Regions from separate parts of the Streptomyces sp. NPDC001933 genome, predicted to be linked through region 4. Evidence: riboswitches for the same ligand, from Rfam matches in the RefSeq annotation. Region 4 holds a riboswitch; each other region holds the start of a gene.
The links. Region 4 has a riboswitch for cobalamin ahead of ACFYY7_RS09500 (ribonucleoside-diphosphate reductase subunit alpha). Riboswitches for the same ligand answer to the same signal wherever they lie in the genome.
Positions count from the first base shown of each region.

Region 1 (7,463 bases), on a different contig from region 4:
GGTTTGTGGGTACGGGTGTCACGCCCGTCGACCGTGACCCGGCCGCTCATCGTGCCGCCGGTGAAGTGCGGCACCAGACCCGAAACGGCACCCAGCAGCGTCGACTTGCCGACCCCGGACGGGCCGACGAGCAGCACCAGCTCGCCCTCGGGCACGGTCAGGTCGACCCCGGACAGGGTGGGGCGCTCCGTCCCCTCGTACCGCACCGAGACCTGCTCGAACCGGATCACTGGATCTCCTTGGAATTCGCCGCGCCCACCGGCGCGCCCACCGGCGGCGGCATCGGCGCCACCACCGCGGGCAGCAGCCCGATCAGCACCGCCGCCGCGGGCCACAGCGGAAGCACCGGCGCGACCAGCGGGACGACCCCGGGGTGCAGCGCCGCCTCGTCGACGACGCCCGCCCAGATCATCGCCACCGCCACCGCGACACCCGAACCCGCGACCAGCCAGGCCCGCGCGCCCCACCGGTCGGGCCGGTAGCGGGTACGGACCGAGCGGGCCCCGCCGAGCCGCAGCCCGGCCATGGCGGCGGCGAGCCCGGCGATCAGCACCGGCAGCCCGTACACCGCGCCCTGCGCGGCCAGCAGCCCGTACGTACCGGCGCACACCCCGAGCAGCCCGCCGAGCGTGAGGACGTTCGTGGTGCGGCGGACGGCGGGCGGGACCTGGGCGGTGCGCCCGTAGCCGCGCGCGTCCATCGACGCGGCCACCGCGACCGACCGCTCCAACGCGCCCTCCAGGACCGGCAGTCCGATCTGGAGGACCGCCTTGATGCCGCCGGTCGCACGGCCCCGCAGCCGCCGTGCGGTGCGCAGCCGCATCACATCGGCGACCATGTTCGGCGCGAACGTCATCGCGACGACGACGGCGACCCCCGCCTCGTACAGTGCGCCGGGCAGCGACTTCAGCAGCCGGGCCGGGTTGGCGAGCGAGTTCGCCGCCCCGACGCAGATCAGCAGCGTGGCCAGCTTCGCCCCGTCGTACAGCGCGAAGAGCAGCTGCTCGGCGGTGACCCGGCCGCCGATCCTGACCCCCTTCGCCCAGTCGGGCAGCGGCACTTCGGGGAGCGTGAACACCGTGTGCGTACCGGGGATCGGCGAACCGAGGAAGACGGAGAAGACCAGCCGCACACCGACGACGAACAGCCCGATCCGGATGAACGCCCCGTACGAACGGGCCCACGGCGCGTCCGTACGGCGCGCGGCGACCACATAGCCGGCCACCGCGATCAGCAGCCCGAGCAGCAGCGGATTGGTGGTCCGGGACGCGGCGGTGGCGAGGCCGAGCGCCCAGAGCCACCACGCCCCGGCGGGCAGGGCGTTGCTCCGGGTCGCCTCGGGGGCGCGCAGCGGACGACGGCGCGCCAGGACGGCGGAGCCGGCCTGGGCGGTCATCCGCGGCGGCGGCGGGACTGCACGACCGCGGCGATGCCGAGCAGAAGCACGGCACCGACACCGACGAGCACCCCGGCGGACGGGCCGGAGGAGCCGCCGGAGCCGGAGGACGCGGCGGACCCGGCCGGTGTGGCCGAGGCGGACGCCGATCCGGCAGGCGCGCCCTGCCCGTCGCCGGAGACCTGTTCGCCGCAGCCGGAGCCCGGGTAGCCGGTGATGGCGCAGAGCATCGCGTCGCTGCTGTAGCGCAGCGGCTTCGCCACCGAGGCGAGCGCCTCCGCGGCGCTCGCGTCCGGGGCGACCCGGGCACACGCGGTACGCGGCGCGGGCGGCGTCTCACCGGCCGGGGCGTCCGTGGCCGTGCCCGGGTCGATGACGAGCGCTATTCGCTTGGTGCCGTCCTTCGCCGGGGTGTCCGCGCAGATCTTCGCGAAGTCGGGGGCGCGGCGCGGCTTCGCCGAGTCCTGGGAGTCCTCGCTGACCGAGAACCGGAAGCCCTGCACCGCCCCGTCGTCCGGCCGGACCAGGGACGGGCCCTGGGTGGCGTACGTCCAGTCGGAGCCGGAGCTCTCCCAGAACGACCAGTACCGGTAGCCGGCCGCCTGGGCCGGTCCCGCGCCGAGCACGGCCAGGACGGCGCCCAGGACCACCAGCAGCGCGGTGGTCCGTCCCGCGCGCCTCACGGCTGCCTGTTCTTCCGGCGACCGCTGATCAGGAAGAACGCGATCGCGGCGAGGACGAGGCCGATGCCGATGTACCACCACACGCCCCCGATCACGTCGTCGCCGCTGTGGACCTGGTCCTTCTCCGTGGGCTCGTACCCGGTGTCGGCGGACGGGTCGGGCGTCACCACGGCGGCGGGCTCGGGACCGGCCGCGTTCAGCCGGGCGACCAGGTCGACGCCGCCGAAGTCCCGGGCGTTGTTGCCGGTCGCGTGGGCGGCGAGGATCAGCTGGGCGTAGGCGGCGGGGCCGCTCCGGGCGGCCCAGTCCGCGGAGTTCTTCTTCAGCCAGGAGATGGCCCCGGCCGCCTTGTCCTGGTGGCCTGCCGCGGAGAGCGCGACGACCGCGTCCGCGGTGTTGCCGAAGTCGGGCTGCGGGGTGGTGTCGGTGGCGCCGGGCATAGGCGCCTGGTTCAGGTGGCCGCTGCCGGCGAGGGCACCGGTGAGGTAGTGCGCGCCGTTCTGGGCGGCCTGCTCGGGCGTGAGCCCGGAACCGGGCCGGCAACTGGGCGCCTTGCCCGCGGCGTTGTTCCCGACCGCCATCGCCTTGCCCATCGTGCCGAGCACGGCGGCCGCGGTGGCGTCCGCGTTGGCGGCGAGCCCGCCCTTCTTGTCGGCCTGGTACGCGAAGGCACCGCCGTCCTTCCCGCCGCACGGGATCGCGAGCGCGAGCAGCGGGTCGTAGGGGGTCTTGCCGCCGGGCGTCGTGATGTCCGCGAGCCGCTGCCCCTGGCGGGCGAGGGCGCCGATCACCAGGGAGGTCGAGTTGGCGTCACTGGGCGCGCCCGCGGTGTAGCCCCAGCCGCCGTCCTCGTTCTGCACGGACTTCAGCCAGCGCACCGAGTTGTTCACGGTCTCGCGGTGCCCGCCCACCTCGACCAGGGCCTGGGTGGCGGCCGCGGTGGCATTGGTGTCCCGCACGGTCTTCGCGTCGCACGGCTTGGCGGCATCGGGCCGGAACGCGGCGTAGGAACCGTCGGCGCACTGCTGGGAGATCAGCCAGTCCACCGACTTCGCGGCCGGGGTGACCCCTTCGAGCCGCTGGGCGAGGAAGGCCATCGACTGCCGCCACACGCCGTCGTAGGTGGGGTCCGCCGTGCCGTACAGCCCGGAAGGCAGCGCGACGGACGGTGAGGGCGACGGGGACGGCGCTGCCACCGCGACCGGCGCAGCGGCCGCGCAGAGCACGGCGGCGGTGGCGGCGAGCGTTGCTGCGCTGCGACGTACGGTCATGGCGGGCGGGGCCTCTCCTGCGGGGTGAACCGGGCACAGGCACGCTCAGGCACCAGGCTCCGGCTCCGTATACCTCGACGGTGCCGACCACCGGGGGATCCGGTGGTCCGAGCCGGTCACGACCGCGGACAGGGCATTCCGACTCACCGCCTGCGAAGACGGTTCACGGCTGCGTGGTCAGTGCCGGATTCGCACCGGCTTCCCCCTGAACGGGCATGATGACGACCCACACACTGTACCGGGCGGGTCCTGGCGGGGTCCGGGCCGGGAGGAGCGCCCCTGATCACACCGAGACGTACATCACACCGTCCCGCTCCGCACCGCAGGCCGCGCTCGCACCGAGAGGCACGCGACCGTCACACCGCGCCGCACGCCACCGGCCCGCCACCGCTCACGCAGCAACGCACGCCACCGGCCCGCCACCGCTCACGCAGCAACGCACCTCACCGGCCCGCCACCGCTCACGCAGCAACGCACCTCACCGGCCCGCCACTCCTCACACCGCGATGTACGCCACCGGATCGGCCCCCGGCACCGCCTCCGCGCGCCCGAGTTTCACCAGCCGCCGCAGATGCGCCTCCGCCTCCGAGACGGCGATGTTCCGGGAGCCGTGCGGGATCTGCTCCCAGGGCCGGTTCCACTCCATCCGCTCGGCCAGCTCCCACGGCGTCAGCGGCTCCGCCAGCAGCCCGAGCAGCCCGGTCAGCCGCTCCTCGTGATGCCCGAGGAGCTCCCGTACCCGCCCCGCCGCATCGGTGAAGGCGTACTGGTGGGCGGGCAACACCTCGGCGGCCCCGAGCCGGCCGATCCGCTCCAGCGAGTCGAGGTAGTCGCCGAGGGGGTCGGTGACCGCGGCGTCGTCCGGGTCCTCGTACAGCCCGATGTGCGGACTGATCCCCGGCAGCAGGTGATCCCCCGAGAAGAGCCGCCCCCGGCCCGGCAGATTGCCCGGGTGCTCCTCCTCCAGGTGCAGGCACACATGCCCCGGCGTGTGCCCCGGCGTCCAGATCGCCCGCAGCCTGCGCCCCGCCAGATCGAGCAGCTCACCGGGGACGATCTCGCGGTCCGGGAGCGCGGCCCGCTGCCCCGGCAGCGTCCGCATCCGGCCCCCGTCGGCCGCGGCGGCCCGCAACGGCGCGAGATGCTCCTCGGGCGCTCCGACCGCGGTGAGCTTGGCCGCGAGATACGTCAGCCACCTGCCGGGTTCGGACTCCCGGGCACGGCGCACGAGCGCGGCGTCAGCCGCGTGCATGGCGATCCAGGCCCCGGAGGCCTCACGCACCTGCCCGGAGAGCCCGTGGTGGTCGGGGTGGTGGTGGGTGATGACCACCCCGTGGATGTCGGCCATCTCCGTACCGACGGCGGCGAGTCCGGCGCAGAGCGTGTCCCAGGCCTCGGGATCGTCCCATCCGGTGTCGATCAGGACCGGTCCCCGATCGGTGTCCAGGACGTGCACGAGGGTGTGGCCCAGCGGATTGTCCGGGATGGGCACCTTGATGCTGTGCACGCCTCCGCCGTGGTCGGTCACCTGCGTCATGAGGTCCCCATCTCTCTCGGCGACGTGCGGCTGCGATCCGTCGCGCCCGCGTGTGGGTGCGTCGCACCCACTGTAACGAGAACTTGTTCCAGTAGTAGCCCCGGTCGACCATCTGGTTCGGGGTGTTGTCACGGACGTGGACTCCTGGAACTGGAACTGGTATCAGTTCTGACACAGAGTCAGATCCTGAGTCGGGCACCCGGTCGGATACCGAGTCGGATGTCGATCCGGACCGGACGTCGATTCGGGCAACGCACCGCGCCGCGGGAGGCAGCAGTCATGACCGAGCTTGTCGAACACGGAAAACTGTTCATCGGCGGGGAGTTGGTCGATCCGCTGGGCCGGGACACCATCGAGGTCGTCTCGCCCCACACCGAGCAGGTCATCGGCCGGGTGCCCCATGCCTGTGAGGCGGACGTGGACGCGGCCGTCGCCGCCGGGCGGCGGGCGTTCGACGAGGGGCCCTGGCCCAGGATGAGCCTGGACGAGCGGATCGCGGTGGTGACCAGGATCAAGGACGCGTTCGCCGTCCGGTACGAGGAGATCGCCCGGGTCATCAGCTCGGAGAACGGTACGCCGTACACGTCGAGCGTCATGGTGCAGGCCCTCGCCGCGATGATGGTGTGGGACTCGGCGATCACCGTTGCCCGCGAATTCGCGTACGAGGAGCGGCGGGCCGGGGCGCTCGGGCCGCTGCTGGTGCGGCGGGAGCCGGTCGGGGTGGTCGCGGCCGTGGTGCCGTGGAACGTTCCGCAGTTCACCGCCGCCGCCAAGCTCGCGCCCGCGCTGCTGGCCGGCTGCTCCGCCGTGCTCAAGGTCTCGCCCGAATCGCCGCTGGACGCCTACATCCTGGCCGAGATCGCCGCCGATGCCGGACTGCCGGAGGGCGTGCTCTCCATCCTCCCGGCCGACCGCGAGGTCAGCGAGTACCTGGTCGGGCACCCCGGCATCGACAAGGTGTCGTTCACCGGGTCGGTGGCCGCCGGCCGCCGGGTGATGGAGGTCGCCTCCCGCAATCTCACCCGGGTCACCCTGGAGCTGGGCGGCAAGTCCGCCGCCGTGATCCTCCCCGACGCCGATCTGGACGCCGCCGTCGCGGGTATCGTCCCCTTCGCCTGGATGATCAACGGCCAGGCGTGCGTGGCCCAGACCCGCATTCTCGTACCGCGCTCCCGCTACGACGAGACGGCCGAGGCGTTCGCCGCCGCGGCGGGTGCGCTGAAGGTCGGCGATCCGCTCGACCCGGCCACCGAACTCGGGCCGCTGGTCGCGCGGCGCCAGCAGCAACGCTCGCTGGACTACATCAGGATCGGGCAGGACGAAGGCGCCAAGATCCTTACCGGTGGCGGCCGTCCGGCGTCCCAGGAGCGGGGCTGGTACGTCGAACCGACCCTCTTCGGAGACGTGGACAACTCCATGCGCATCGCCCGCGAGGAGATCTTCGGCCCCGTCATCTGCCTGCTGCCGTACGGCGACGAGGACGAGGCCGTACGGATCGCCAACGACTCCGACTACGGCCTCAGCGGCAGCGTCTGGACCGCCGACACCGAACGCGGCATCGACATCGCCCGCCGGGTCAGGACGGGCACGTACAGCGTGAACACCTTCAGCCTCGACATGCTCGGCCCGTTCGGCGGGTACAAGAACTCCGGTCTGGGGCGGGAGTTCGGCCCCGAGGGGTACGGCGAGTACTTCGAGCACAAGATGATCCACCTGCCGGCCGGATATGAGGGGGCGTGATGGGGGACCGCTGGGCCGTCGAGGTCGACCGGAGCATCTGCATCGGCTCCGGGATGTGCCTGAACCACGCGCCGGGCCGGTTCGCGCTGGACTCCGCCCGGCAGTCGCGCCCGTCGCACCCGGAGACCGACGCCGACGAGAAGGTCCTCACGGCTGCCGAGGGGTGCCCGGTCGAGGCGATCACGATCACGCTGATCGGGACGGGGGAGGTCGTCTTTCCGCCGGAGGACTGAGGATCGAGGAGGGCTGGGGGCCGAGGAGGGCTGAGGTCCGAGGGCTGTCCGGCGGGTCACTTGTCGAAGGCGAACGAAATGTGGTCGTCATCCAGGTACTTGATATCGACCTCGCAGCCTTTCTGTACCTGCGGCGAGCGGCGGGCAAGGATGGTTTCCCTGCCTTCCGCGTATTTGGTTTCGCCGTCCTCGTGCCATGAGAGCCGGTATTCGATGGTGATGGACCCGCCGTCATATTCGGCGACGCGGCGAACGTCCTCCACCAGGGCCCGAATGTCCCGGCCATGTGCATCGATCATTCGGTCGCGGAGGGAAAGATGAATGATATAGGAAACCGTGCCTACGGCGATGGCGGCAGAAAAGATGTAAACGAATAGCATGGCGGCCCCCGGGCGAGTATTTCTGCGGTCCCGCTTCGGTGGCCGCGGTCCGACCCTGTCGTCGGTGTGTGGGCGGTGCAGTGCGCGCACACCGACGACGGGGTCGTGTCATGTTGCCGAGATGACTTTATCGTTGAAGTAGCGCGAGACCGCAGTCCGGGCGACCCCGGTATTTACCGGTGCCGGCAATGCGTGCGTGTTCCCGGTCGAAATGCCTGAGTGC
Region 1 covers NZ_JBIASS010000001.1:523,437-530,899, forward strand. The annotation lists gene ACFYY7_RS02285 (ABC transporter ATP-binding protein) at 1-230, opposite strand, end outside; gene ACFYY7_RS02290 (energy-coupling factor transporter transmembrane component T) at 227-1,396, opposite strand; gene ACFYY7_RS02295 (SCO2322 family protein) at 1,393-2,079, opposite strand; gene ACFYY7_RS02300 (prenyltransferase/squalene oxidase repeat-containing protein) at 2,076-3,350, opposite strand; cobalamin riboswitch at 3,460-3,595, opposite strand; gene ACFYY7_RS02305 (MBL fold metallo-hydrolase) at 3,847-4,887, opposite strand; gene ACFYY7_RS02310 (aldehyde dehydrogenase) at 5,167-6,627, shown strand; gene ACFYY7_RS02315 (ferredoxin) at 6,627-6,860, shown strand; gene ACFYY7_RS02320 (hypothetical protein) at 6,917-7,240, opposite strand.
Region 1: another riboswitch for cobalamin. It lies ahead of ACFYY7_RS02300 (prenyltransferase/squalene oxidase repeat-containing protein); the one in region 4 lies ahead of ACFYY7_RS09500 (ribonucleoside-diphosphate reductase subunit alpha).

Region 2 (7,463 bases), on a different contig from region 4:
GACCGCACACGCCTTCGCCGACCGCGGCGCCAATGTCCTGGCCGTCGGCCGGACCCGGGAGAAGCTGGTCGCCACGGCCCGGGACAGGTCCTCCATCGTGCCGCTGAGCGCCGACGTCGCGGGAAGGGCGTCGCCCACCGCCATCATCGAAGCCGCGCTGGAGACGTTCGGCGGTATCGATGTCCTGGTGCACAGCGCGGGAAGCCTGCGGCAGACACCGCTGGGGACGATCTGCGCCGACGACTTCGACCGCTTCATGGCCGTCAACCTGCGCGCGCCGCTGCTGCTCACCCAGGCCGCTATGGCGCCGCTGACCCGGTCGCGCGGGACCGTGGTCAACGTCAGTGCGTCCTTCGGGCAGCGCGGATGGCCGGGGCTGTCGCTGTACGGCGCGGCCAAGGCCGGCCTCGACTTCCTCACCCGAACGTGGGCGGGCGAACTCGCCGACCTCGGAATCCGGGTCGTATCCGTGGCGCCCGGTCCCGTCGAGACACCGATCCTGGAGAACAACGCGCTGGACGACCGGGCCGTGACCACCATCCACCGGTTGCAGGAGCTGCTCCCGCTGGCCCGGCTGGGGAGCGCCGAGGAGGTCGCCTGGTGGATCGCCAACTTCGCGGAACCGCTGGCCGCCTACACCACGGGCGCCATTCTCCCGGTCGACGGCGGATACGGTGCCGTGTGAACCGGAGTACACATTTCCGCCGCATTCTCAAGCGGTTCCCGAGAAACCCCTCCTGGCGCCCTCTTCCGGTAGGGCCCTAGCCGGAATTGAGAATTGTGTACTGCAATTTCTGAACCGGAGTACCCGGTTCGATCCCCAGATCCGAGACGAGATTCAGGCGCAGCCTGCCGAACACATCGAGCGCGCGGACCCGGTCCCCCGACATGCTGAGGGCGCGCATGTACTGGCAATGCAGTCCTTCGTGCAGCGGATGCTCGAAAACCGGAACGGCGAGATCGGCGATGGCCTCGTGGTACATCCCCATCCTGATCTTGACGTCGGAGAGATCCTCGATCACCCCGAGTTTCGACTCCTCCAGTTCACGCCGCTGCGCCTCCAGCGCGGCCCTCGTCGTCACGTCCACGAAGGCGGGGCCGCGCCAGATGTCGAGTGCACGACTGAGGATGGTCAGCCCTTCCGCGTCGTTCCCCTGCCGGATCACCCCGCGGCCGTCGACGACCAGGCTCCGGTAGGCGCCGTAGTCGAACTGCGCCAATCTGTCGCTGAACACGTATCCGCCCGGCCTGGTCATCAGCAACTCACGTGCCACCGCCCGCGCAGACAGGCCGGTGAATCGCTGGAGCACTTTGCGGGACTGGAAGATGTAGGTCTGAATATTGCGCAGCGCGCTCACGGGTGGATCATCCTCCCAGACCTCGCGCACCAGGGACGAGACGGGGACGACCCGACCGGCATTGGCCAGCAAGACGGCGAACACGGTGCGGGGTTTCGGCGCCAGCTCCACCTGGTTCACCGTGTCATCGAGAGAGACACACAGAGGACCTAGCACTCCTATATTCATCAACACTTCACAATTCCTTCAGGCTGACTTTTCCTGTAGAAACATGAGAAATAATGAAACACGCCGAGCGTCCACGTGTGCAGTGGCCACCGAGTTACCGTACTCCGACCACACCCCCTGTCAAGATACGACAGAATCAAGCCTTACATCGCCAAAAATGATCGCTATTCTTTACCCCACTTTTCATCCCCGTCATGCAACCGTCAGGTGTTCAGCAGTGTTGCGGCATTCCGCTCACGATGCGGCGAAGGGATTTCCGCCGTCCGAATCCCGACACCCCTTCCCCCTGACCGGGACACCTCTACCCGGGGCCGGAAAGCGCACGCCAACCCGGGCCGGTTCCCTAAGGGCTGTCCCGTAATCCCTGGTGGATCAGCGTGCGGCGTCAGACGCGGTGCATCGCAAGGCGGAGGGACGCCCGAATACTGGATGTATTCGGGCGTTCCGACAACGCGGCGAGGTGGCGTGGCTGTCGTCGCACGCCCACCAGGGATTACGGGACAGCCCTTAGGTCGGCAGATGCCTCAGACATCTCCCGCACGCGCCTCCCCGGGCACCGGCACCCCCGACACGCCACCCGGCCGCATGCCGGGCCGGGGACGTCCGGGGGTGCCGGAGCACCATGTCGGCCCGGTACTCGATGTCCCAGCCGGCATCCAGTGCGCGCCAGGCGAAATCGGTCTCCTCGTGCACCTACCGGTCGGGAAAGTTCGGCGGAAACCAGCCGCTCGTCCTCGGCCCCCGAAACACCAGCGGATAGCGGCCCACACGCGAGTCGCGGCTCAGGTCATGCCGTCCCCTCGGCCGAACGTGCCCGCTCAATGCTCACCGCCACGTGCTCCTCCAATTCGGACATCGTTCTGAAGAACGCAGCCGCCAGATCCACGTCGTGCAGGTGGGCCAAGACCAGCACCGACCACAAGCAGTCGGACAGTTCATACTCAAGAGCCGGCCGCCAGCCCGGGATCCGCCGTGCGCCCTCCGCCGCGGCGGCAAGTTTTGCAAGATCACCAACATCTCCGACGAACCCGAGCATGAACTCTTCCCGCGTCCACTCCCGGCCCACCAGCCGATTCCGCTCGTCATAGATCCGCTTCACCACCAGCGCGCGCTCTTCCAGCTGTCCAAACGAACGTCCATCGAATCCTCCAGGAAGTAGCCCATAGCGAGGATGTCTTGCCCATGAGCCGACACCATGACAGCCCACCGCGGCAGCGTGGCGCGCCGCCGGCGCTCGCACTGCCCGACCGCGATGGCGCCTTCCACACCCTCTGGGGCGGCGACAAAACCGAAGTCGAAAGCTGACCAACACCCGCAATGCTGATAACGGGGCGAATTCGCCCCAGCTCGCGATCACGGACGTCCAGGTTCTGTCCGGTCGATCTTGGGCTGTGGGAGGATGCCATCCATGACTTGCATCCGAAGGGGCCGTGCCGCGTAGTACACCAGCTTCACTTCGGTCGCGGGAACGCGGCTGGGGAAGACCCTGGGTGCGGTATCGCGATGTCCCAGGTCTGTCGGGAGCGGCGAATGCCGCCGTCCGCATGCTCGAACGGGAACGATTGTCTCCGGGCATCGTGGCAGTGGCGTTGAGCGTGTGGTCCTTGCGCGTCCACGGCACCAAGCGCCGGTGGAGGCAATGGGAGGCCGAGTTCACCTGCCCGTGTTGCGGCGAGGGGTGGGCCCGGGACAAGCTGCAAGATGCTCTGTTCATGCTTCCGCCGAGGGCCGCCGGCGAACTCCGGGTGCAGGTGGAGCGCCTGGACGTGGTGCTCCTCGGGCGAACGCATCACGAGCCGGTGGCAGACCCGGAGTTGGCGTGGTGGCATCGCAGATGCTGACCGCGCCCCCATGCCGCCCACTGATTCGTTGGCTCTCGTATGACTGGTCGGGGAGATCTGGCAGAGGCGGAGTGGCGACGTCTGGAGCCGCTTCTGCCGACAGACAACAACCGCTGCGGGCGATGGCGCGACCACTGTCCTCTTCTGCGTCTGCGGGGAAGCAGTCGTCCAGAAACCCGTAGAGCGGTACCTCTCAGTCCTCCAGCGGCGGTGTCCGGGCCTCACGGCAACGGCCCGAAAACCCCTGCACCCACGTGCTCGATGTCCAGAACCGGCCGGGCCTCGACGAACTTTCCGTGGCGAGCCGTGTCTGTCCCACGTCCAGTAGCTAAGGATGGCGCCCTTCAGGGGCGGGCGAGCCTGCTGGTCCGGGCGGAACCTGTCCGCAGCGCCGGTCGTCGTCGCGCATGTCGGCGTCCGGGTCCGCCCAAGGCCGACAGCACAAGGGGCATGACCTGCGGAATACGCGGTCTGACAGAATGAGTTCCGAAAACTCGGGCGACGCGTGTCAGGAAACCGGTGTGAATCCGGTACGGTCCCGCCACTGTGACCGGGCTGCAACAGCCCGGAAGCCAGATACTGACCGCGCCGCCTTCTCGTACGACCCAGGGGACGAGGACATCCCCCGGAAAGGCTCGGTCATGCCCCCGATACGCCGTGTACCCCTCGCGCTCATACCCCTGCTTCTGCTGCCTCTCACCGGCTGCGGCACCGGCGGCGAAGCCAAGGCAGAGGCCGCACCGGTCGCCGACGGTTTCCCCTACACCGTCACCAATTGCGGTACGAAGACGACCTTCGACGCCCCGCCGGAGCGGGTCGTCACCATGAACCAGCACGTCACCGAGATCATGCTGGCCCTTGGGCTCCAGGACCGGCTGGCCGGGACCGCCTACCTGGACGACAGCATCCTGCCGGAGTACCGGTCCGCGTACGACAGGACCAAGGTGCTCGCGAAGGAGTACCCCTCCAAGGAGGTGCTGCTCGGCGCCAACCCCGACTTCGTCTACGGCGGGTACAGCAGCGCCTTCGACAAGGCCAAGGGCCAGGACCGGGCGGGGCTCCAGAAGGACGGCATCAACACCCGGCTGAACATCGAGAACTGTGCCAGGGGCAAAGTCGGCATCGATCAGCTCGCCACCGAGATCACCGAAGTCGCCAGGACCTTCGGTGTACCGGAGCGTGGCAAGAAGCTGATCGCCAAGGAACGGCAGAAGATCACGACGGTCGAAACGGAGCTCAAGGGCTCCGCACATCCCTCGGTGTTCGTGTACGACTCCGGCAACAACTCCGCGTTCACGGCGGGCGGCAAGGGCATCGGCAACGAGATCGTCCGGCTCGCCGGGGGCCGGAACGTCTTCGGGGACCTCGACGCCACCTTCGGCGACGTGTCCTGGGAACAGGTCATCAAGCGCAGGCCCGAAGTGGTCGTGATCTACGACTACGGAGGCACCACGGTCGAGGCCAAGAAGAAGCGGCTGCTGAACGACCCGGCACTCGCGGACGTGCCGGCGATCAAGAACGAGAAGTTCGCGGTACTCCCGCTGTCCTCGGCCGTGCTCGGTGTCCGGGTCGCCGACGCTGTACAGGACCTGGCCGGGCAGCTGCACCCCGGCACTCCGTGAGCGCGGGGTCCGCCCGCCCCGGCCCGAAGTCCGTCCTCCGCTCGACTCCCGTCGTGATCGGCGCCCTCACGATGCTGCTGCTCGCGGCGGCGGTGGCCGGTCTGGTGCTCGGCCCGGTACGGATTCCGCCGGGCGAGGTATTGAGTACGGTCCTGGGCGGTGAACGCTCCGGTGCGTTCCCGACGATCGTGTGGGAAGTACGGCTGCCCAGGGTGCTGCTCGGGGCCGTCGTCGGTGCCGGTCTGGCGCTGTCGGGCGCGGTGCTCCAGGCGTTGGTGCGCAACCCGTTGGCCGATCCGTTTCTGCTGGGCGCCTCGTCCGGGGCGTCGGCGGGCGCCGCCGTGGTAGTCGTGCTGGGGGTCGGCGCCGGGGTGGCCACCGACGTGGCGCTGCCCCTCGCAGCGTTCGCCGGGTCCATGACCGCGCTGGTCGCCGTCTACGCGATGGCCCGGCGCGGCGGCACCATGACAACGGGCCGGCTGATCCTGGCCGGGGTGGCGATCCAGTACGTGCTGTCCGCTTTCACCAGCCTGATCCTGGTGCTGTCCTCCCGGGCCGAGCATGTGCGGGAGATCATGTTCTGGACCCTGGGCGGCCTGGGCGGCGCCCGATGGGACCAACTGGCCCTGCCCGCAGTGGTCCTGTGCGTCGGGGCCGTGCTCCTGATCAGCCTGGCCCGTCCGCTGGATCTGCTGCTTACCGGGGAGGAAGGGGCCCGCAGCCTCGGCCTGGACCCCGGCCGTTTCCGGGGCGGGGTCTTCGTGCTGGTGTCGCTGATCATCGGGGTGCTGGTCGCCTACAGCGGGGCGATCGGCTTCGTCGGCCTGATGGTCCCGCACGCCGCTCGGTTGATCGTCGGCGCGTCCCACCGCAGGCTGCTGCCGGTGACCGCGCTCGGCGGGGCGGTCTTCCTGCTGCTGGCCGATCTGCTGGCGCGGACGGTGGCGGCTCCCCGGGAGATTCCCGCCGGGGTGGTCACCGCCCTGGTGGGCGGCCCGTTCTTCCTCTGGCTGCTGCGCCGCTCCAGCCGTACCGAAGGGATCACCGGATGAGCCCGGCACCGTCCCCGACGGCACTCGCCGCCGACGGAATCAGCTACGAGGTCGCCGGCCGTACCCTGCTGAACGCGGTCACGCTGGACGCCGCCCCCGGCGAGACCGTCGGCCTGGTCGGGCCGAACGGCAGCGGCAAGACCACCTTCCTGCGCTGTGTGTACGGCGCCCTGCGACCCGCAACGGGTCGGGTCCTGCTGGATGGAGTGGATGCCGCAACCCTCGGTGTGAAGGAACGGGCCCGCCGCGTCGCCGTCGTACCGCAGGACAGCCCCGGCACCTTCGGCCTGACCGTACGCCAGGTCGTGGCGATGGGCCGAAGCCCGCACAAACGGTTCTGGGAGCAGGACGACGCCGACGACGCCCGCCGCATAGACCAGTCGCTCCAGCGCGTCGGCGCGGCGCCCCTGGCCGACCGACGGTTCGAAGAACTGTCCGGCGGAGAACGGCAACGGGCCCTGATCGCCCGCGCCCTGGTCCAGGAACCGGGGCTGCTTGCGCTCGACGAACCCACGAACCATCTGGACATCCGCTATCAGCTGGAGATCCTCGGCCTGGTGAGGACCCTGGGCACCACCAATCTGCTGGTGCTGCACGACCTCAACCTGGCTGCTTCCTACTGCGACCGGCTGTTCGTCCTCAACGCCGGACGACTGGTGGCGTCCGGTTCCCCGCACGCGGTACTGACGGAAGAGCTGCTGTCCGAGGTCTACGGGATACGGTCCCGGATCGGCGCCCACCCGGTCACCGGCTCCCCCAACGTCGTCTACCTCCCGCTGTCATGAGTGACGACACTTCCTCCGTCTGGGCGCCCGTGCCGCACGGACCACGCTGGCAGGTCACCGAAGGCGAACCGCCCGCGAGCGAAACAGGGCAGTGGCTGGCAGCCGACCGACTGGCCGATCCGGCGGGCGAGGAGTTGTCCACGCTGCTGGAGCGCGAACGCACAGGCAGTGGCCACCGCACCGGCCATGCGACCGCCCTGACCCTGATGGCGGTGTACGCGGGCTGGGTCACTGCCGCCGCCGTGCTCCATTGGGCGCTGTACGACGAGGTCCCGGACATGCGGTCCGGCAATGTCCTGGTGCTCCCCGCCGCGCACGGGATCGGCGGAGTCCGGGTCCGCAGTGCCCGGCTGTTGGCGCCCCGGGCCGGGGAGGACTCCGTACGGCTGCTGCACCGCACCGTGCTCGACGGGCATCTGCTGCCCATCGCCGATGCGTTGCACCGTCGTACCCGCGCCGGGGCCAGGCAGTTGAGTGGAGGGATCGCCCATGGCTGCGCCACGGCGCTGTGCGCGTACGGCGACCAGGTGGATCTGCTGGCTGCCCGCTGGTGGCAGTTCGTGGACACCGCCCCCGGCGGACTCGCGACGCTGGGCGAGGTCGCAAGGGTCCGGCGAGCGCCGGACGGCCCGGAGCG
Region 2 covers NZ_JBIASS010000004.1:5,211-12,673, reverse strand. The annotation lists gene ACFYY7_RS11120 (SDR family NAD(P)-dependent oxidoreductase) at 1-685, shown strand, start outside; gene ACFYY7_RS11115 (BTAD domain-containing putative transcriptional regulator) at 762-1,478, opposite strand; partial or broken gene ACFYY7_RS11110 (glycosyltransferase family 2 protein) at 2,094-2,216, opposite strand; gene ACFYY7_RS11105 (nucleotide pyrophosphohydrolase) at 2,314-2,628, opposite strand; cobalamin riboswitch at 3,818-3,970, shown strand; gene ACFYY7_RS11100 (ABC transporter substrate-binding protein) at 4,009-4,989, shown strand; gene ACFYY7_RS11095 (FecCD family ABC transporter permease) at 5,061-6,041, shown strand; gene ACFYY7_RS11090 (ABC transporter ATP-binding protein) at 6,038-6,826, shown strand; gene ACFYY7_RS11085 ((2Fe-2S)-binding protein) at 6,823-7,463, shown strand, end outside.
Region 2: another riboswitch for cobalamin. It lies ahead of ACFYY7_RS11100 (ABC transporter substrate-binding protein); the one in region 4 lies ahead of ACFYY7_RS09500 (ribonucleoside-diphosphate reductase subunit alpha).

Region 3 (7,463 bases), on a different contig from region 4:
GGATGGCACGGTTCGTGAAGATGGCGCTGGTCGCCGCCCGCCAGGCCGTGGCGGACGCCGGTCTGTCGCCCGAGCGGTGGGACGGCGACCGGGTCGCCGTGGTGCTCGGCGTCGGGGTGGGCGGGGTGTCCGTGCTCGTCGACAACGTGCGCAGGCTCGACGACGGCGGAGCGGATGCGGTGTCACCGCTGCTGGTCCCGATGATGATGCCCAACGCGGCCGCCGGGGAGGTGGCCATCGCCCTGCGGGCCCACGGCCCCAGCCTGGCCCCGGCGACCGCCTGCGCGTCAGGGGCGACGGCCGTCGCCGTCGCCCGCGACCTGCTGCTGAACGACCGGTGCGACGTGGTGGTGGCGGGCGGCGCGGAGGCCGTGCTCACCCCGCTGGTGGTGAGCGCCTTCGCGGGAATGGGCGCGCTCTCGCTGCGCACCGGCGATCCGGCGGGGGCGTCGCGGCCGTTCGCCGCGGACCGGGACGGGTTCGTGATCGGCGAGGGCGCCGCCGTGCTCGTACTGGAACGGACGGCCGACGCGTACGCCCGGGGCGGACGGCCGCGGGCACTGCTGACCGGTACGGGCTCCAGCACCGACGCCCACCACCCCACGGCCCCGGACCCGGAGGGCGGCGGCGCGCGCAAGGCCGTCGAGGCCGCGCTGCGCGAGGCGGGCTGGGCGGCCCACGAGGTCGACCACATCAACGCGCACGGCACGTCCACGCAGCTCAACGACGCGATGGAGACCGCTCTGATCTCCGAGCTCTTCCCGCACCGGCCGTCGGTGACCGCACCGAAGGGCGTCCTCGGGCACACCCTCGCGGCGTCCGGGGCGATCGAGGCGGTCGCCACCGTACTGACCCTGGAGCACGGCCTCGTCCCGCCGATCGCCAACCTGGACTCGCTGCCGGACGGGTTCGACCTCGACTGCGTGGTCAAGGAACCCCGGATCCAGCCGGTCGAGCGGGCGCTGAGCCACTCCTTCGGCTTCGGCGGACACAATGTCGTACTCGCCTTCCAGCGCGCCGACGCGGACGGCCCGTCACGGACGGACCCGGGTGTCCTCGCCGTTGCTTGATCGTTTTATTTTCCATGACCGCAACGATCGACAGCCCCTCCGCACAACGATCCACGGAGCTCCTCACCGGTGTGCTCCTCGGCGGCAACTTCCGCCGGGAGCACGGCTTCTGGCAGCGGCTGATCAGCACCGAGCCCTTCCGCCGCCCGGACCGCCGAACCGCCGAGGAGCGCCTGGCTCTCGTGTACGAGCGGCTGCGCGTCCTCAACGACTGCCTGGACAGCGGCGCCCGGCTGGCCGCCGACCCCCGCGCCCTCGCGGCGCTGCACGAATGGCTCGGCCCGGTGGACCCGGCACTCACCACGGTGGCGGGCATCCACTACAACCTCTTTCTCGGCAGCCTCCTCGACCACGGGGGCGACGGCCACCGCGACCTGTCGGACTTCCTGCGGCTTCGGCGCATCGGCACCTTCCTCTGTACGGAGGTGGCACACGGCAACGATGCCGCGGCCGTCGAGACCACGGCCGAGTACGACCGCGAGCGCGACGGCTTCGTGCTGCGCACACCGCACGCCGGTGCGCAGAAATTCATGCCCAACACCAGCCCGGCCGGCGGTCCCAAGACCGGGCTGGTGGCCGCCCGCCTGCTCGTCGACGGCGCCGACCACGGGGTCTTCCTCTTCCTCGTGCATCTCACCGACGCCGAACAGGCCCTGCCCGGGGTACGCGTCCGCACGCTCCCCACCCGCACGGGCAGCCCGGTGGACCACTGCCTGACCTCCTTCGACCGGGTCTTCGTGGGCCGTGCCGCGCTGCTCGACGGGGACCACGGACGGATCGGTGCGGACGGGGAGTTCAGCAGCGCCCTCGACAACCGCAGGCGCCGCTTCCTCGCGTCGATCGGGCGGGTCACCTCCGGCAAGATCTCGATGACGGCCTGCGCTGTCGGCTGTGCGCGCGCGACGCTCGCCGTCGCCGTCCGCTACGGCGGCCACCGGTACATCTCGGGCCCCCGGGGCTCGAACCGGGTGCCGGTGATCGCCCACCGCAGTCACCACGGACCGCTCGCCTCGGCCATGGCCACCGTCTTCGCGATGAGCCTGCTGCACCGCAGGGCCCTGGACCGCTGGGAACGCGGCGAGCGAAGGGAGGAGGCCGAGCGGCTGGTCGCCGTCGCCAAGGGATGGATCACCTGGCAGGCCAGGTCCGTGATCGTGGAATCCCGGGAACGCTGCGGTGCCCAGGCACTCCTGGAGCACAACGGCATGAGTGAACTCCTCACCGGGGTGGAGGGCGCCATCACCGCCGAGGGCGACAATCTGGCCATCCACGCCAAGGCGGCGGCGGAAATGCTCTTCGCCGCCGCACCGGCCGGTCCCGGCTCTTCCTCCGGCGGCGGCCCCGGTGATCTCGACGACCCCGGGTTCCTCGGCGGGCTGCTCGCGGAGCTGGAGCGGATCTGGTTCGGCCGGGCCCGGGAGCGGATCGGCCTCGCACCGCACGGCGACCCGCTGGCGCGGTGGAACGCGGCGTCCGGGCCCGCGCTGCGCGGCGTCGAGGCACACGCCCAGCGGCAGGCGGCCGAGGCGTACGCGGAGGCGGTGGCCGCGCTGCCCGAGGGACCCGCCCGAGACCGGCTCGGCGAGCTGCAGCGGCTCTTCGCGCTGGACCGGATCGCCCGCAACGCCGGTGATCTGCTGGCCACGGGGCTGCTGACCGCCGACCAGGTCAACCGCCTGCCGGACAGGGTGGAGGAGCTCATCACCACGGTCGCCGCCCATCTGCCCGAACTCGTCGAGTCCTTCGCGCTGCCGCCACAACTGCTCGCCGACTGGCCGATCGCCGGAGCCGACTACGTGGACGCCTACGACGATCCGGGAGCTTTCTGGCAGAACGGCGGGGGCCTGGAAGCGGCTCGGGACGAGCGGTGAGGACCATGACGATGAAGGGAACAGCTGTGCGGAGTCGTCGGATCAGAGAGGCGGCCGGGGTCCTCGGGGTACGCGTTGTCCTGCTGGCTTTCTGGGGTACGGCGTCCGTCCTGGCCCGGTGGTGCGGGGAGCGCGGGGAGGTCGGTGGCGAATCGGTTCGGCACAAGGCGTAACTGGAGGCATTCCTCCTAGTTGATTCGGCGTCGGGGCGGTTTCACCGCCGGCCCCGACAGCCGGACCGAATGATGGAGAGAAAGCTGATGAGCGCGATTCACCCCAAGATCACCGAGGTTCTGACACACACCTTCAAAGTCCCCGCAGCGGAGATCCACCCGGGCTCCACGATGGACAGCCTGGAGATGGACTCCCTCGCCGTCGCCGAGTTCGCCGTCCTCATCAGGGAGACGGCCGGCGGCGACCGGGACTTCGACCAGTTCCCCAAGAACGCCACGCTGGCCGACATCACACGGTTCATCGACGCGGCGGACGGCAGCGGCGCGCGGGTGGGCGGCGGGGCAGCGATGAGCAACGCCCGATGAACAGGCCGGCCGTCGCCGTCACCGGCCTGGGCATGATCACCCCGGTCGGCAACGACACGGAATCCACCTGGCAGGGTGTGTGCGCGGGAGTGTCACCGGCCCGTACCGTCGCCGAACTCGAAGGCTGCGCGATCGACTTCGCCTGCATGGTCGACGGCATCGACCTGGACGCCGCGATCGGCGGCCGGGCGTCCTTCCGCATGGGGAAGTACGTGAAACTCGCCGTGCTCGCCGCCCGGGAGGCGGTCGCCGACGCCGGGCTCGACCCGGCCCGGTGGGAGGGCAGCCGGGTCGCGGTGGTCGTCGGCACCAGCAGCGGCGGTTCCGCCTCGCTGACCGAGCAGGCCGTCGTGCTCGACCGGCTCGGCGCCGGGGCCACCTCGCCGTCGGGCATCCTGCTCACCATCCCGAACATGCCCGCCGCCGAGATCGCGATCCAGCTGCGGGCCACCGGCCCCAGCATGGCGCCGTGCACCGCCTGCTCGTCCGGCGCCACCGCGCTGTCCGTCGCCCGCGACCTGCTGGTCACCGGGCAGTGCGACATCGCGATCGCCGGAGCCACCGAGTCGATCGTCTACCCGGCCGCCATGGCCGCGTTCGCCAGGTCCGGAGCCGGGGCCCGGCGGGACGGCGACCCGGCCGGACTGTGCCGGCCCTTCGCCGCCGACCGGGCCGGCCTGGTCATGGGCGAGGGCGCGGCCGTCATGGTGCTGGAACGGACGGACGACGCGCGGGCCCGGGACGCGGCCCCACGGGCGCTGCTCGCAGGCACCGGCGCCACCACCGACGCCCACCACCCCATCAGCCCGCGCCCCTCCGGCAGGGTCGCCCAGGCAGCGGTGGAGGCCGCACTGCGCGACGCGGGCTGGGCGGCCGAGGACGTCGAGCACGTCAACGCGCACGGCACGGCCACCCCGGTCAACGACGCCGTCGAGGCCGCCCTCATCGCCCGGGTCTACCCGCACCGGCCACCCGTCACCGCACCCAAGGGCGTACTGGGGCACTGCATGGGGGCGGCCGGAGCGATCGAGGCCGGACTGACCGTCCTCACGCTCCAGCGCGGAGTCGTACCTCCGATCGCCAACCTGGACGCCCCGGCGCCCGAGTTCGACATCGACTGCGTCACCAAGCAACCTCTGCGGCGGCCCATCAGGCGCGCCGTCAGCCATTCCTTCGGATTCGGCGGCCACAACGCCGTCATCGCCCTTCAGCGTCCCTGAGGACCGTTCCGCAGGCAGCAGGCAGGTGGTGCGACGGGAAGACGGCCCGGCGTACCACCGGCCACCACTGCCCGTGAGCCGCACAACCGCCCGTGACCTGCACAGAGGCACGTGATAGCTTGCCGGGGCCAGTCAAACTCCACGTAGGGGTCAGGGAATCCGGTGCGAATCCGGAACTGACGCGCAGCGGTGAGGGGGACGGGCGGGGCCACGGCCACTGGGACCACCCTCGGGTGCCCGGGAAGGCGCCCCGTCCGAAAGAACCCGAGTCCGAAGACCTGCTGGCATCCGCGGTCCGGTGCCGGACCGCGGGACTCCGTACAACGGGCTCCGCGCATGGGCCCAGAGACGCAGAGGGACTCCGTGACGTCCATAGCCAGCTCCGTCCGCACCATCGCCCTGTTCTCGGCGGGACTCGTCCTGCTGACCGCCTGCGGAGGCGGAGCCGGTGAACCCGGCGCGAAACCGGGCCCCGCGGACGGATATCCGGTGACGCTGAAGAACTGCGGACGCACCGTCACCGTCGAGGCCGCGCCGCGCCGCGCCGTACCGGTGGACCAGGGATCGGCCGAGATTCTGCTCTCCCTCGGTCTCGCCGACAGGATGGCCGCCACCGCCACCTGGACCGACCCGGTGATGAAGGGCCTGGAGAAGGCCAACGCCCAGGTACCCAGGATCTCGGACAACCGGCCGTCCTCGGAGAAGGTCCTCGACCGGGAACCCGACTTCGTCAGCGCCTCGTTCGCATCGACCCTCGCCAAGGGCGGCGTCGCCCCCCGCGAACAGTTCGAATCGCTCGGCGTGCCCACCTATGTCTCGCCCGCCGACTGCACCGGCAAGGACAACAGCGGCGGCGGCGACGGAGCCCGTACCGCGCCGCTCACCATGGAGAGCGTCTACGGCGAAGTGCACGACCTGGCCCGGGTGTTCGGCGTACCGGAGCGCGGCGACGCGCTCGTGGCGCGGCTGCGGGACCGGGTGAAGAAGGCGACCGAGGGCATCGACGCCTCCGGCACCACCCTCCTGTACTGGTTCTCCGACTCCAAGGCCCCGTACCTGGCCGGCTGCTGCGGAGCACCCGGCGTCATCACCGAAGCGCTCGGCGCGAAGAACGTCTTCGACGACACCCACGAGGAATGGCCCCAGATCAGCTGGGAGACCGTCGCCGACCGCAACCCCGACGTCCTGGTCATCGGCGACCTGACCCGCAGGGCCCAGACCGCCGAGAGCGCCGCGAAGAAGATCGAGTTCCTGGAGTCCAACCCCGTCACGAAGAACATGGACGCCGTCAGGCACAAGCGGTACGTCCTGCTCAGCGGCCAGTCCATGAACCCGTCCATCCGCACGGTCGAGGGCGTCGAACGCGTCGCCGCCGGGCTGCGCCGGTTCGGGCTCGCGGGGTGACGCCGACCGAACCCGGCACGGCGGTGGCCGCTCCGGCGGCCCCCACCGCGTCGGCGCGCACCACGAGTCGCGTACGGCGGCTGCGCGGCGGGGCCCTGTGGGCCGGCGGCATCGCGTTGCTCGTCGGCTCCGTCGCGGTCGCCGTCACCATCGGACCCGCCCGCATCTCGGTGGCCGACGTCTGGTCCGCGGTCGCCGCCCACCTCGGCTGGGGGCGGTCACAGCTCTCCCCGATCCGGGACGGCATCATCTGGAACCTGCGCATGCCGCGCACCCTGCTGGCCGCGGTGTGCGGCGCCGGGCTCGCGGTGTGCGGCACCGTCATGCAGTCGCTGCTGCGCAACCCGCTCGCCGACCCGTTCGTCCTCGGTGTCTCCTCCGGCGCGTCCACCGGCGCGGTCGTGGTCGTCGTCCTCGGTGTCGGCGGGGGAGCGGTGTCGATCTCGGCCGGCGCGTTCGTCGGGGCGCTCGGCTCGTTCGCCCTCGTGCTGCTGCTCAGCCACACCCTGGGCGGCACCACCGACCGGGTGGTGCTCTCCGGTGTCGCGGCCATGCAGTTGTTCTCCGCGCTCACCTCCTTCGTCGTGATGACCGCCGCCGACGCCGAGCAGACCCGCGGGGTGCTGTTCTGGCTGCTCGGCTCGCTCAGCGGGGTCGGCTGGACCGATGTGTGGGTCTGCGCCGCCGTTCTCGCCGTGACCCTGCTGATCTGCCTGGGCCATGCCCGTACGCTCGACGCCTTCGCGTTCGGGCAGGACGCCGCCGCCACGCTCGGCGTCCATGTCGCGCGTACCCGGATCGTGCTGCTGTGCACGACCGCGCTGCTGACCGCCGCACTCGTCAGCTCGGCCGGCGCCATCGGTTTCGTCGGTCTGGTACTGCCGCACGCCGCCCGTGCCCTCGCCGGTTCCGGGCACCGGCGGCTGCTGCCGGTCACGGCGCTGGCCGGGGCCGTGTTCCTGGTCTGGGTCGACACCCTCGCCAGGACGGTCCTCGACCCGCAGGAGGTGCCCGTGGGCGTGGTCACCGCGCTGATCGGTGTGCCCGCGTTCGTCCTGGTCCTGTACCGCACCCGGCGGACCACATGACGGACGCGGCGGCCGCCGGGCTGCGTGCCGAACGGGTCAGCCGGGCGGCAGGCGGCCGCCTCATACTCGACGGGGTCGACCTCGCCCCGCAGCCGGGCGCCACGGTGGGGCTGATCGGACCGAACGGTTCCGGCAAGTCGACCCTGCTGCGCGTGCTGGCGGGAGTCCTCGCCCCGGAGACCGGCATGGTCACCCTCGACGGACTGCGGCTCGCCGATATCGGCCGCCGCACCGTCGCCCGGCGGGTCGCGGTGGTCGACCAGCATGCCGT
Region 3 covers NZ_JBIASS010000013.1:171,978-179,440, forward strand. The annotation lists gene ACFYY7_RS28950 (beta-ketoacyl-[acyl-carrier-protein] synthase family protein) at 1-1,070, shown strand, start outside; gene ACFYY7_RS28955 (acyl-CoA dehydrogenase) at 1,085-2,941, shown strand; gene ACFYY7_RS28960 (acyl carrier protein) at 3,202-3,480, shown strand; gene ACFYY7_RS28965 (beta-ketoacyl-[acyl-carrier-protein] synthase family protein) at 3,477-4,700, shown strand; cobalamin riboswitch at 4,813-5,001, shown strand; gene ACFYY7_RS28970 (ABC transporter substrate-binding protein) at 5,037-6,104, shown strand; gene ACFYY7_RS28975 (FecCD family ABC transporter permease) at 6,101-7,192, shown strand; gene ACFYY7_RS28980 (ABC transporter ATP-binding protein) at 7,189-7,463, shown strand, end outside.
Region 3: another riboswitch for cobalamin. It lies ahead of ACFYY7_RS28970 (ABC transporter substrate-binding protein); the one in region 4 lies ahead of ACFYY7_RS09500 (ribonucleoside-diphosphate reductase subunit alpha).

Region 4 (7,463 bases):
CGAGGCCGCCGGTCTTGGCGTACGCCGGGGTCTGGGTGTTGCCGATCTCCAGGACGTCCGGCGGGTTGGACTCGGAGAGGGCGGTGGTGACCTTCTGCTGAATGCCGTTCCAGTCCTGGACCTCGATCTTCAGCTTGGCCTTGGTCTTCTTCTCGAACTCCTCGGTGACCTTCTTGGTCCACCCGTCCGGGTTCGAGCCGGACATCGTCCACACCGTCAGGGTCTGGCCCTTGTACGCGTCCGGACCGGCCTTCTTGCCGCTGTCGCCGCCGTCGTCGGACCCGCACGCCGCGAGGCCGATCATCATGCCCGCGACGCCGATCGCCGCGATGAGCTTGCGCTTCACGCCAAACCCTCCTCAGGGATACTGCAACCCCGCCCACCGCGAAGACATTCGACGAGTACTGCTGGGGCTGGACCTGGTCTTTAATGGTTTAGACCAGTACGGGGAGCTTGGCCTAGACCTTTAGGGGTGTCAAGGGTGTATAAGAAGTGCACTCGCGTCCGTTATAGGACCGACACCTAAGGGAGGGCGACCAGCCGTGACCGGACCGTGCCACCATGTGAGCCGCGACAGACGGAGGAGCCGGTGACGGCAGCAACGCAAGCGCCGGGAGGGCGGACCATGGGTGCCGACGGGGGCAGTACGGAGAACGAGACGGGCGCGGCCACACGGACGGCGCGCGTCCCGAAGTACTACCGGCTGAAGCGACATCTGCTCGACATGACGGACACCATGCCGCCGGGCACCCCCGTGCCGCCGGAGCGGACCCTGGCCGCCGAGTTCGACACCTCGCGCACCACCGTGCGCCAGGCGCTCCAGGAGCTGGTCGTCGAGGGCCGGCTGGAGCGCATCCAGGGCAAGGGCACCTTCGTGGCCAAGCCGAAGGTCTCGCAGGCCCTGCAACTCACCTCGTACACCGAGGACATGCGCGCCCAGGGCCTGGAGCCGACCTCCCAGCTGCTGGACATCGGCTACGTGACGGCCGACGACACCCTGGCGGGGCTGCTCGACATCAGCGCGGGCGGCCGGGTGCTGCGGATCGAGCGGCTGCGGCTCGCCAGCGGCGAGCCGATGGCGATCGAGACCACCCACCTTTCGGCCAAACGCTTCCCGGCGCTGCGCCGTTCGCTGGTGAAGTACACCTCCCTCTACACCGCGCTGGCGGAGGTGTACGACGTACGGCTGGCCGAGGCCGAGGAGACCATCGAGACCTCGCTGGCCACCCCGCGCGAGGCCGGGCTGCTCGGTACGGACGTGGGCCTGCCGATGCTGATGCTCTCCCGGCACTCGCTCGACGGACAGGGCGAACCGGTGGAGTGGGTGCGCTCGGTCTACCGCGGCGACCGGTACAAGTTCGTGGCGCGCCTGAAGCGGCCCACGGACTGAGTCCGCACCATCGACCGGCCCCCGCGGAACGCATCACTCCGCGGGGGCCTTTCGCGCATCTTGGTCCGGACCAACTGTCGTACATCTGACCGGATTTCGAGCACGAACACCCACGCGGCCGACCGTTGCCGGACCGCAATGCGGACGGGGGGTGACGGTGACCGGAAGCCTCCCCTAGATTTCCTGCGCATTACAAGGTGCTCAGCGAGGGGACGGAGTCGCCACATGCCAGCAGAACCAGAAGGAAAACCACCCACCGTCACACCGGTACGGGTGGTCATCGCCCTCTGTCTCGTCGCGCCGTTCGTGGCGATGCTCTGGGTGAGTTCGTACGCGAAGGTGGACCCCACCTTCATCGGCATTCCGTTCTTCTACTGGTACCAGATGCTCTGGGTGCTGATCTCCACCGCGCTCACGATGATCGCGTACAAGCTGTGGCAGCGTGACCAGCGCGCCCGCAAGGGGGGTGCGTCGGCATGAAGGACGGCGTGAACGGCGTCGCGCTCGGCGTCTTCATCTTCTTCTTCGTGGCCGTCACGGTCATGGGCTTCCTGGCGGCACGGTGGCGCAAGGCCGAGAACGAGGCCAGCCTCGACGAATGGGGCCTGGGCGGGCGTTCCTTCGGCACCTGGGTCACCTGGTTCCTGCTCGGCGGCGACCTGTACACCGCGTACACCTTCGTCGCCGTACCCGCGGCGATCTACGCGGCGGGCGCGGCGGGCTTCTTCGCCGTGCCGTACACGATCCTCGTGTACCCGCTGATCTTCACCTTCCTGCCGCGGCTCTGGTCGGTCTCGCACAAGCACGGCTACGTCACCACCTCGGACTTCGTCCGCGGGCGGTTCGGCTCGAAGGGCCTGTCGCTGGCGGTCGCCGTCACCGGCATCCTAGCCACGATGCCGTACATCGCGCTCCAACTGGTCGGCATCCAGGCGGTGCTGGACGTGATGGGCGTCGGCGGCGGCGAGAACACCCACTGGTTCATCAAGGACCTGCCGCTGCTGATCGCGTTCGCGGTGCTCGCCGCGTACACCTACTCGTCCGGGCTGCGGGCACCCGCGCTGATCGCCTTCGTCAAGGACGGGCTGATCTACCTGGTCATCGCGGTGGCGATCATCTACATCCCGATCAAGCTCGGCGGCTTCGACGACATCTTCGCCAAGGCGAACGAGGTGTTCTCGCAGAAGAACGCGGCGGCCGGCAAGCCGGTGGCCGGACTCGCGCCGGGCGAGGCGGGCCAATGGGGTTACGCCACCCTGGCGCTGGGCTCGGCGCTGGCACTGTTCATGTATCCGCACTCGATCACGGCGACGCTCTCCAGCCGCAGCCGCAACGTGATCCGGCGCAACACCACGATCCTGCCGCTGTACTCGCTGATGCTGGGTCTGCTGGCGCTGCTCGGCTTCATGGCCATCGCCGCCGGGATCAAGGTGGACAACGGGCAGCTGGCCATCCCGCAGCTGTTCGAGAACATGTTCCCGGACTGGTTCGCGGGCGTCGCGTTCGCCGCCATCGGCATCGGCGCGCTGGTGCCCGCCGCGATCATGTCGATCGCCGCGGCCAACCTGTTCACCCGCAACATCTACAAGGACTTCCTGAAGCCGGACGCGACCCCGGAGCAGGAGACCAAGGTCTCCAAGCTGGTGTCGCTGCTGGTCAAGGTCGGCGCACTCGCCTTCGTCCTCACCATGGACAAGACGGTCGCGATCAACTTCCAGCTGCTCGGCGGCATCTGGATCCTCCAGACGATGCCCGCCCTGGTCGGCGGCCTGTTCACCCGCTGGTTCCACCGCTGGGCGCTGCTCGCCGGCTGGGCGGTCGGCATGGTGTACGGGACGGTGGCCGCGTACGGGGTCGCCTCGCCGACGCAGAAGCACTTCGGCGGCTCGTCCAAGGAGATCCCCGGAATCGGCGAGATCGGCTACATCGGCCTCACCGCGTTCGTGCTGAACGTGGTGGTGACGGTGGTGCTCACCTTCGTCCTGAACGCCGTGAAGGCGCCCGCCGGGATCGACGAGACGTCCCCGGCCGACTACACCGCCGACGCGGGCGACCCGGGCGTCGAGGCGGAACTCCCGCCGGCCACGGCAGGCGCTCCGGGCGGCCACTGACGACCGCGCCCCACGGCCTGCCAACGGCCCGTCGAGCCCCTTTCCCGAAGGGGTGCGACGGGCCGTCCGTCGTCTGCCCGAAAGGGCCGCAGAACGCATCCTGTGGTCCCGGCATTTGCCGACCGACACAACATGTGGGGGCTGCCTCTCCGGGCAGCCCCCACATGTATGCTCGTCCTCGCTGTCGCCGCAGGGGAATCCGGTGCGAATCCGGAACTGTCCCGCAACGGTGTATTCAGTGCGCTTTTGTGCACCCCCGAGTCAGTCCGATGACCTGCCGGCAGCGCATCCGGCTCGACCGAACCGGATGCCCAGACGTCCGGGCCTCGCGGTTGGGCCGGTGGACGCCGTGCGAAGTGCTGCCCTGCTCCGGGTCTGCGCGCCCGCAGGGCTGCCCCGATCCCCGCCGGCCCCGAGCCGAGCGAGGGAGAGCACCACGTGACCATCGCGCCAGCCGATCCGGCAGTCGCCGCGTCCGCAGCAGCCGAGTCCGAGGCCGCCGCACAGGACGGACCGGGAACCGCACTGCTGCGGACCCTGACCGAACTGACCGCCGATCTGCCCGACACCGACCCCGGCCGGGTCGCCGCCGCCGCGCTGCGCGGCCGCAGCGCCCGTGCCGACGAGGCCGAGCTGCGGTCGCTGGCCACCGAGGCCGCCGCGGGGCTGATCTCCGAGGACCCCTCCTACTCCCGGCTCGCCGCCCGGCTGCTGACCCTCGCCATCGCGGACGAGGCGGCCGGCCAGGGCGCGGTCTCCTTCTCCGCCTCGGTCGCCGTCGGCCACCGCGAGGGCCTGATCGCGGACCGGACCGCCGAGTTCGTCGCCCGGCACGCGGCCGCCCTCGACGCGCTGGTGGAGCGTTCGCTGGCCGACGGCGCGGACGACCGCTTCGGCTACTTCGGGCTGCGGACCCTGCACAGCCGCTATCTGCTGCGCCACCCGCACACCCGCCAGGTCGTCGAGACGCCCCAGCACTTCATGCTGCGCGTCGCGGCCGGCCTGGCCGAGGACGATTCGCAGCGCGCCGTGGACGAAGTGGCGGCGCTGTACGGGCTGATGAGCCGGCTCGACTACCTGCCCTCCTCCCCCACGCTCTTCAACTCCGGCACCCGGCACCCGCAGATGTCCTCCTGCTACCTGCTGGACTCCCCGCTGGACGAGCTCGACTCGATCTACGACCGCTACCACCAGGTGGCCCGGCTCTCGAAGCACGCGGGCGGCATCGGTCTGTCGTACTCCCGAATCCGCTCCCGCGGTTCGCTGATCCGGGGCACCAACGGGCACTCCAACGGCATCGTGCCGTTCCTGAAGACGCTCGACGCCTCCGTCGCCGCGGTCAACCAGGGGGGCCGCCGCAAGGGCGCCGCCGCCGTCTACCTGGAGACCTGGCACGCGGACATCGAGGAGTTCCTGGAGCTGCGCGACAACACCGGTGAGGACCAGCGGCGTACGCACAACCTCAACCTGGCGCACTGGATCCCGGACGAGTTCATGCGCCGGGTCGACGCGGACGGCGACTGGTCGCTGTTCTCGCCCGCCGACGTGCCCGGTCTCGTCGACCTGTGGGGCGACGCGTTCGACGCCGCGTACCGGGCCGCCGAGGCCCAGGGCCTGGCCCGCAGGACGATCCCGGCCCGTGAGCTGTACGGCCGGATGATGCGCACCCTCGCCCAGACCGGCCAGGGCTGGATGACGTTCAAGGACGCCTCCAACCGGACCGCGAACCAGACCGCCGAGCCGGGCACCGTCGTCCACTCGTCGAACCTGTGCACCGAGATCCTCGAAGTCACCGACGACGGCGAGACGGCGGTCTGCAACCTGGGCTCGGTCAACCTCGGCGCGTTCGTCGCCGACGGCGGCATCGACTGGGAGCGGCTGGACGCCACCGTCCGCACCGCCGTGACCTTCCTGGACCGGGTCGTCGACATCAACTTCTACCCGACCGAGCAGGCCGGCCGCTCCAACGCCAAGTGGCGCCCGGTGGGCCTGGGCGCCATGGGTCTCCAGGACGTCTTCTTCAAGCTGCGGATGCCCTTCGACTCCCCCGAGGCCCGCGCGCTCTCCACGAAGATCTCCGAGCGGATCATGCTCGCCGCGTACGAGTCGTCCTGCGAGCTCGCGGAGCGCTCGGGCCCGCTGCCGGCCTGGTCGCAGACGCGTGCGGCACGCGGTGTGCTGCACCCCGACCACTACGACACCGAGCTGAACTGGCCCGAGCGGTGGGAGGCGCTGCGCGCCCGGGTCGCGAAGAGCGGGATGCGCAACTCGCTGCTGCTCGCCATCGCGCCGACGGCGACGATCGCCTCGATCGCGGGCGTCTACGAGTGCATCGAGCCGCAGGTCTCCAACCTCTTCAAGCGCGAGACGCTCAGCGGTGAGTTCCTTCAGGTCAACGCGTACCTGGTGGACGAGCTGAAGAAGCTCGGGGTGTGGGACGCGCGCACCCGTGAGGCGCTGCGCGAGGCCAGTGGCTCGGTGCAGGGCTTCGCCTGGATCCCCGAGGAGGTGCGGGCGCTGTACCGCACCGCGTGGGAGATCCCGCAGCGCGGCCTGATCGACATGGCGGCGGCCCGTACGCCGTTCCTGGACCAGAGCCAGTCGCTGAACCTGTTCCTGGAGACGCCGACGATCGGCAAGCTCTCCTCGATGTACGCGTACGCCTGGAAGCAGGGGCTGAAGACGACGTACTACCTGCGTTCGCGCCCGGCGACCCGGATCGCCCGTGCCGCCTCCGGCCAGGCGGCGGCCGCCGCCCCCATTCCCGTACAGCAGGCCTCGGCGCCCGACGCGGACGCGATCGCCTGCTCCCTCGAAAACCCCGAGTCCTGCGAGGCCTGCCAGTAATGAGCTCCACCAACTCCGAGAAGAACCTGCTGGACCCGGGCTTCGAGCTGACCCTGCGGCCGATGCGCTACCCGGACTTCTACGAGCGCTACCGGGACGCGATCAAGAACACCTGGACGGTGGAGGAGGTCGACCTGCACTCCGACGTCGCCGACCTCGCCAAGCTGTCCCCCGGCGAGCAGCACATGATCGGCCGGCTGGTCGCGTTCTTCGCGACGGGTGACTCGATCGTCTCCAACAACCTCGTGCTGACGCTGTACAAGCACATCAACTCCCCCGAGGCGCGGCTGTATCTGTCGCGGCAGCTCTTCGAGGAGGCCGTGCACGTCCAGTTCTATCTGACGCTGCTGGACACCTACCTGCCCGACCCGGAGGACCGTGCCGCGGCGTTCGACGCGGTCGAGGAGATTCCCTCGATCCGCGAGAAGGCGCAGTTCTGCTTCAAGTGGATGGATTCGGTCGAGAAGATCGAGCGCCTGGAGACGAAGGCCGACCGCCGCCGTTTCCTGCTGAACCTGATCTGCTTCGCGGCGTGCATCGAGGGGCTGTTCTTCTACGGCGCGTTCGCGTACGTCTACTGGTTCCGCTCGCGGGGCCTGCTGCACGGTCTCGCCACGGGCACCAACTGGGTGTTCCGTGACGAGACGATGCACATGAACTTCGCGTTCGAGGTCGTGGACACCGTCCGCAAGGAGGAGCCGGACCTCTTCGACGACGAGCTCCAGCAGCAGGTCACCGACATGCTGAAGGAGGCCGTGGCCGCGGAGCTGCAGTTCGGCCGCGATCTGTGCGGTGACGGGCTGCCCGGCATGAACACCGAGTCGATGCGGCAGTACCTGGAGTGCGTCGCCGACCAGCGGCTCACCCGGCTGGGCTTCCCGGCCGTCTACGGCTCCGAGAACCCCTTCTCGTTCATGGAGCTCCAGGGCGTGCAGGAGCTGACGAACTTCTTCGAGCGCCGGCCGTCCGCGTACCAGGTGGCGGTGGAGGGCTCGGTCGCCTTCGACGACGACTTCTAGATCCCTTTTCGGGTCTAGATCCTGGCCCAGCTTCTGAGGTGGGGGCGCCGCGCAGCCGTGACGGGCTGCGCGGCGCCTGCCGTTTGTGGGGGTCCG
Region 4 covers NZ_JBIASS010000003.1:375,992-383,454, forward strand. The annotation lists gene ACFYY7_RS09480 (extracellular solute-binding protein) at 1-346, opposite strand, end outside; gene ACFYY7_RS09485 (GntR family transcriptional regulator) at 626-1,390, shown strand; gene ACFYY7_RS09490 (DUF3311 domain-containing protein) at 1,616-1,870, shown strand; gene mctP (monocarboxylate uptake permease MctP) at 1,867-3,501, shown strand; cobalamin riboswitch at 3,657-3,798, shown strand; gene ACFYY7_RS09500 (ribonucleoside-diphosphate reductase subunit alpha) at 3,940-6,348, shown strand; gene ACFYY7_RS09505 (ribonucleotide-diphosphate reductase subunit beta) at 6,348-7,367, shown strand; gene ACFYY7_RS09510 (hypothetical protein) at 7,382-7,463, opposite strand, start outside.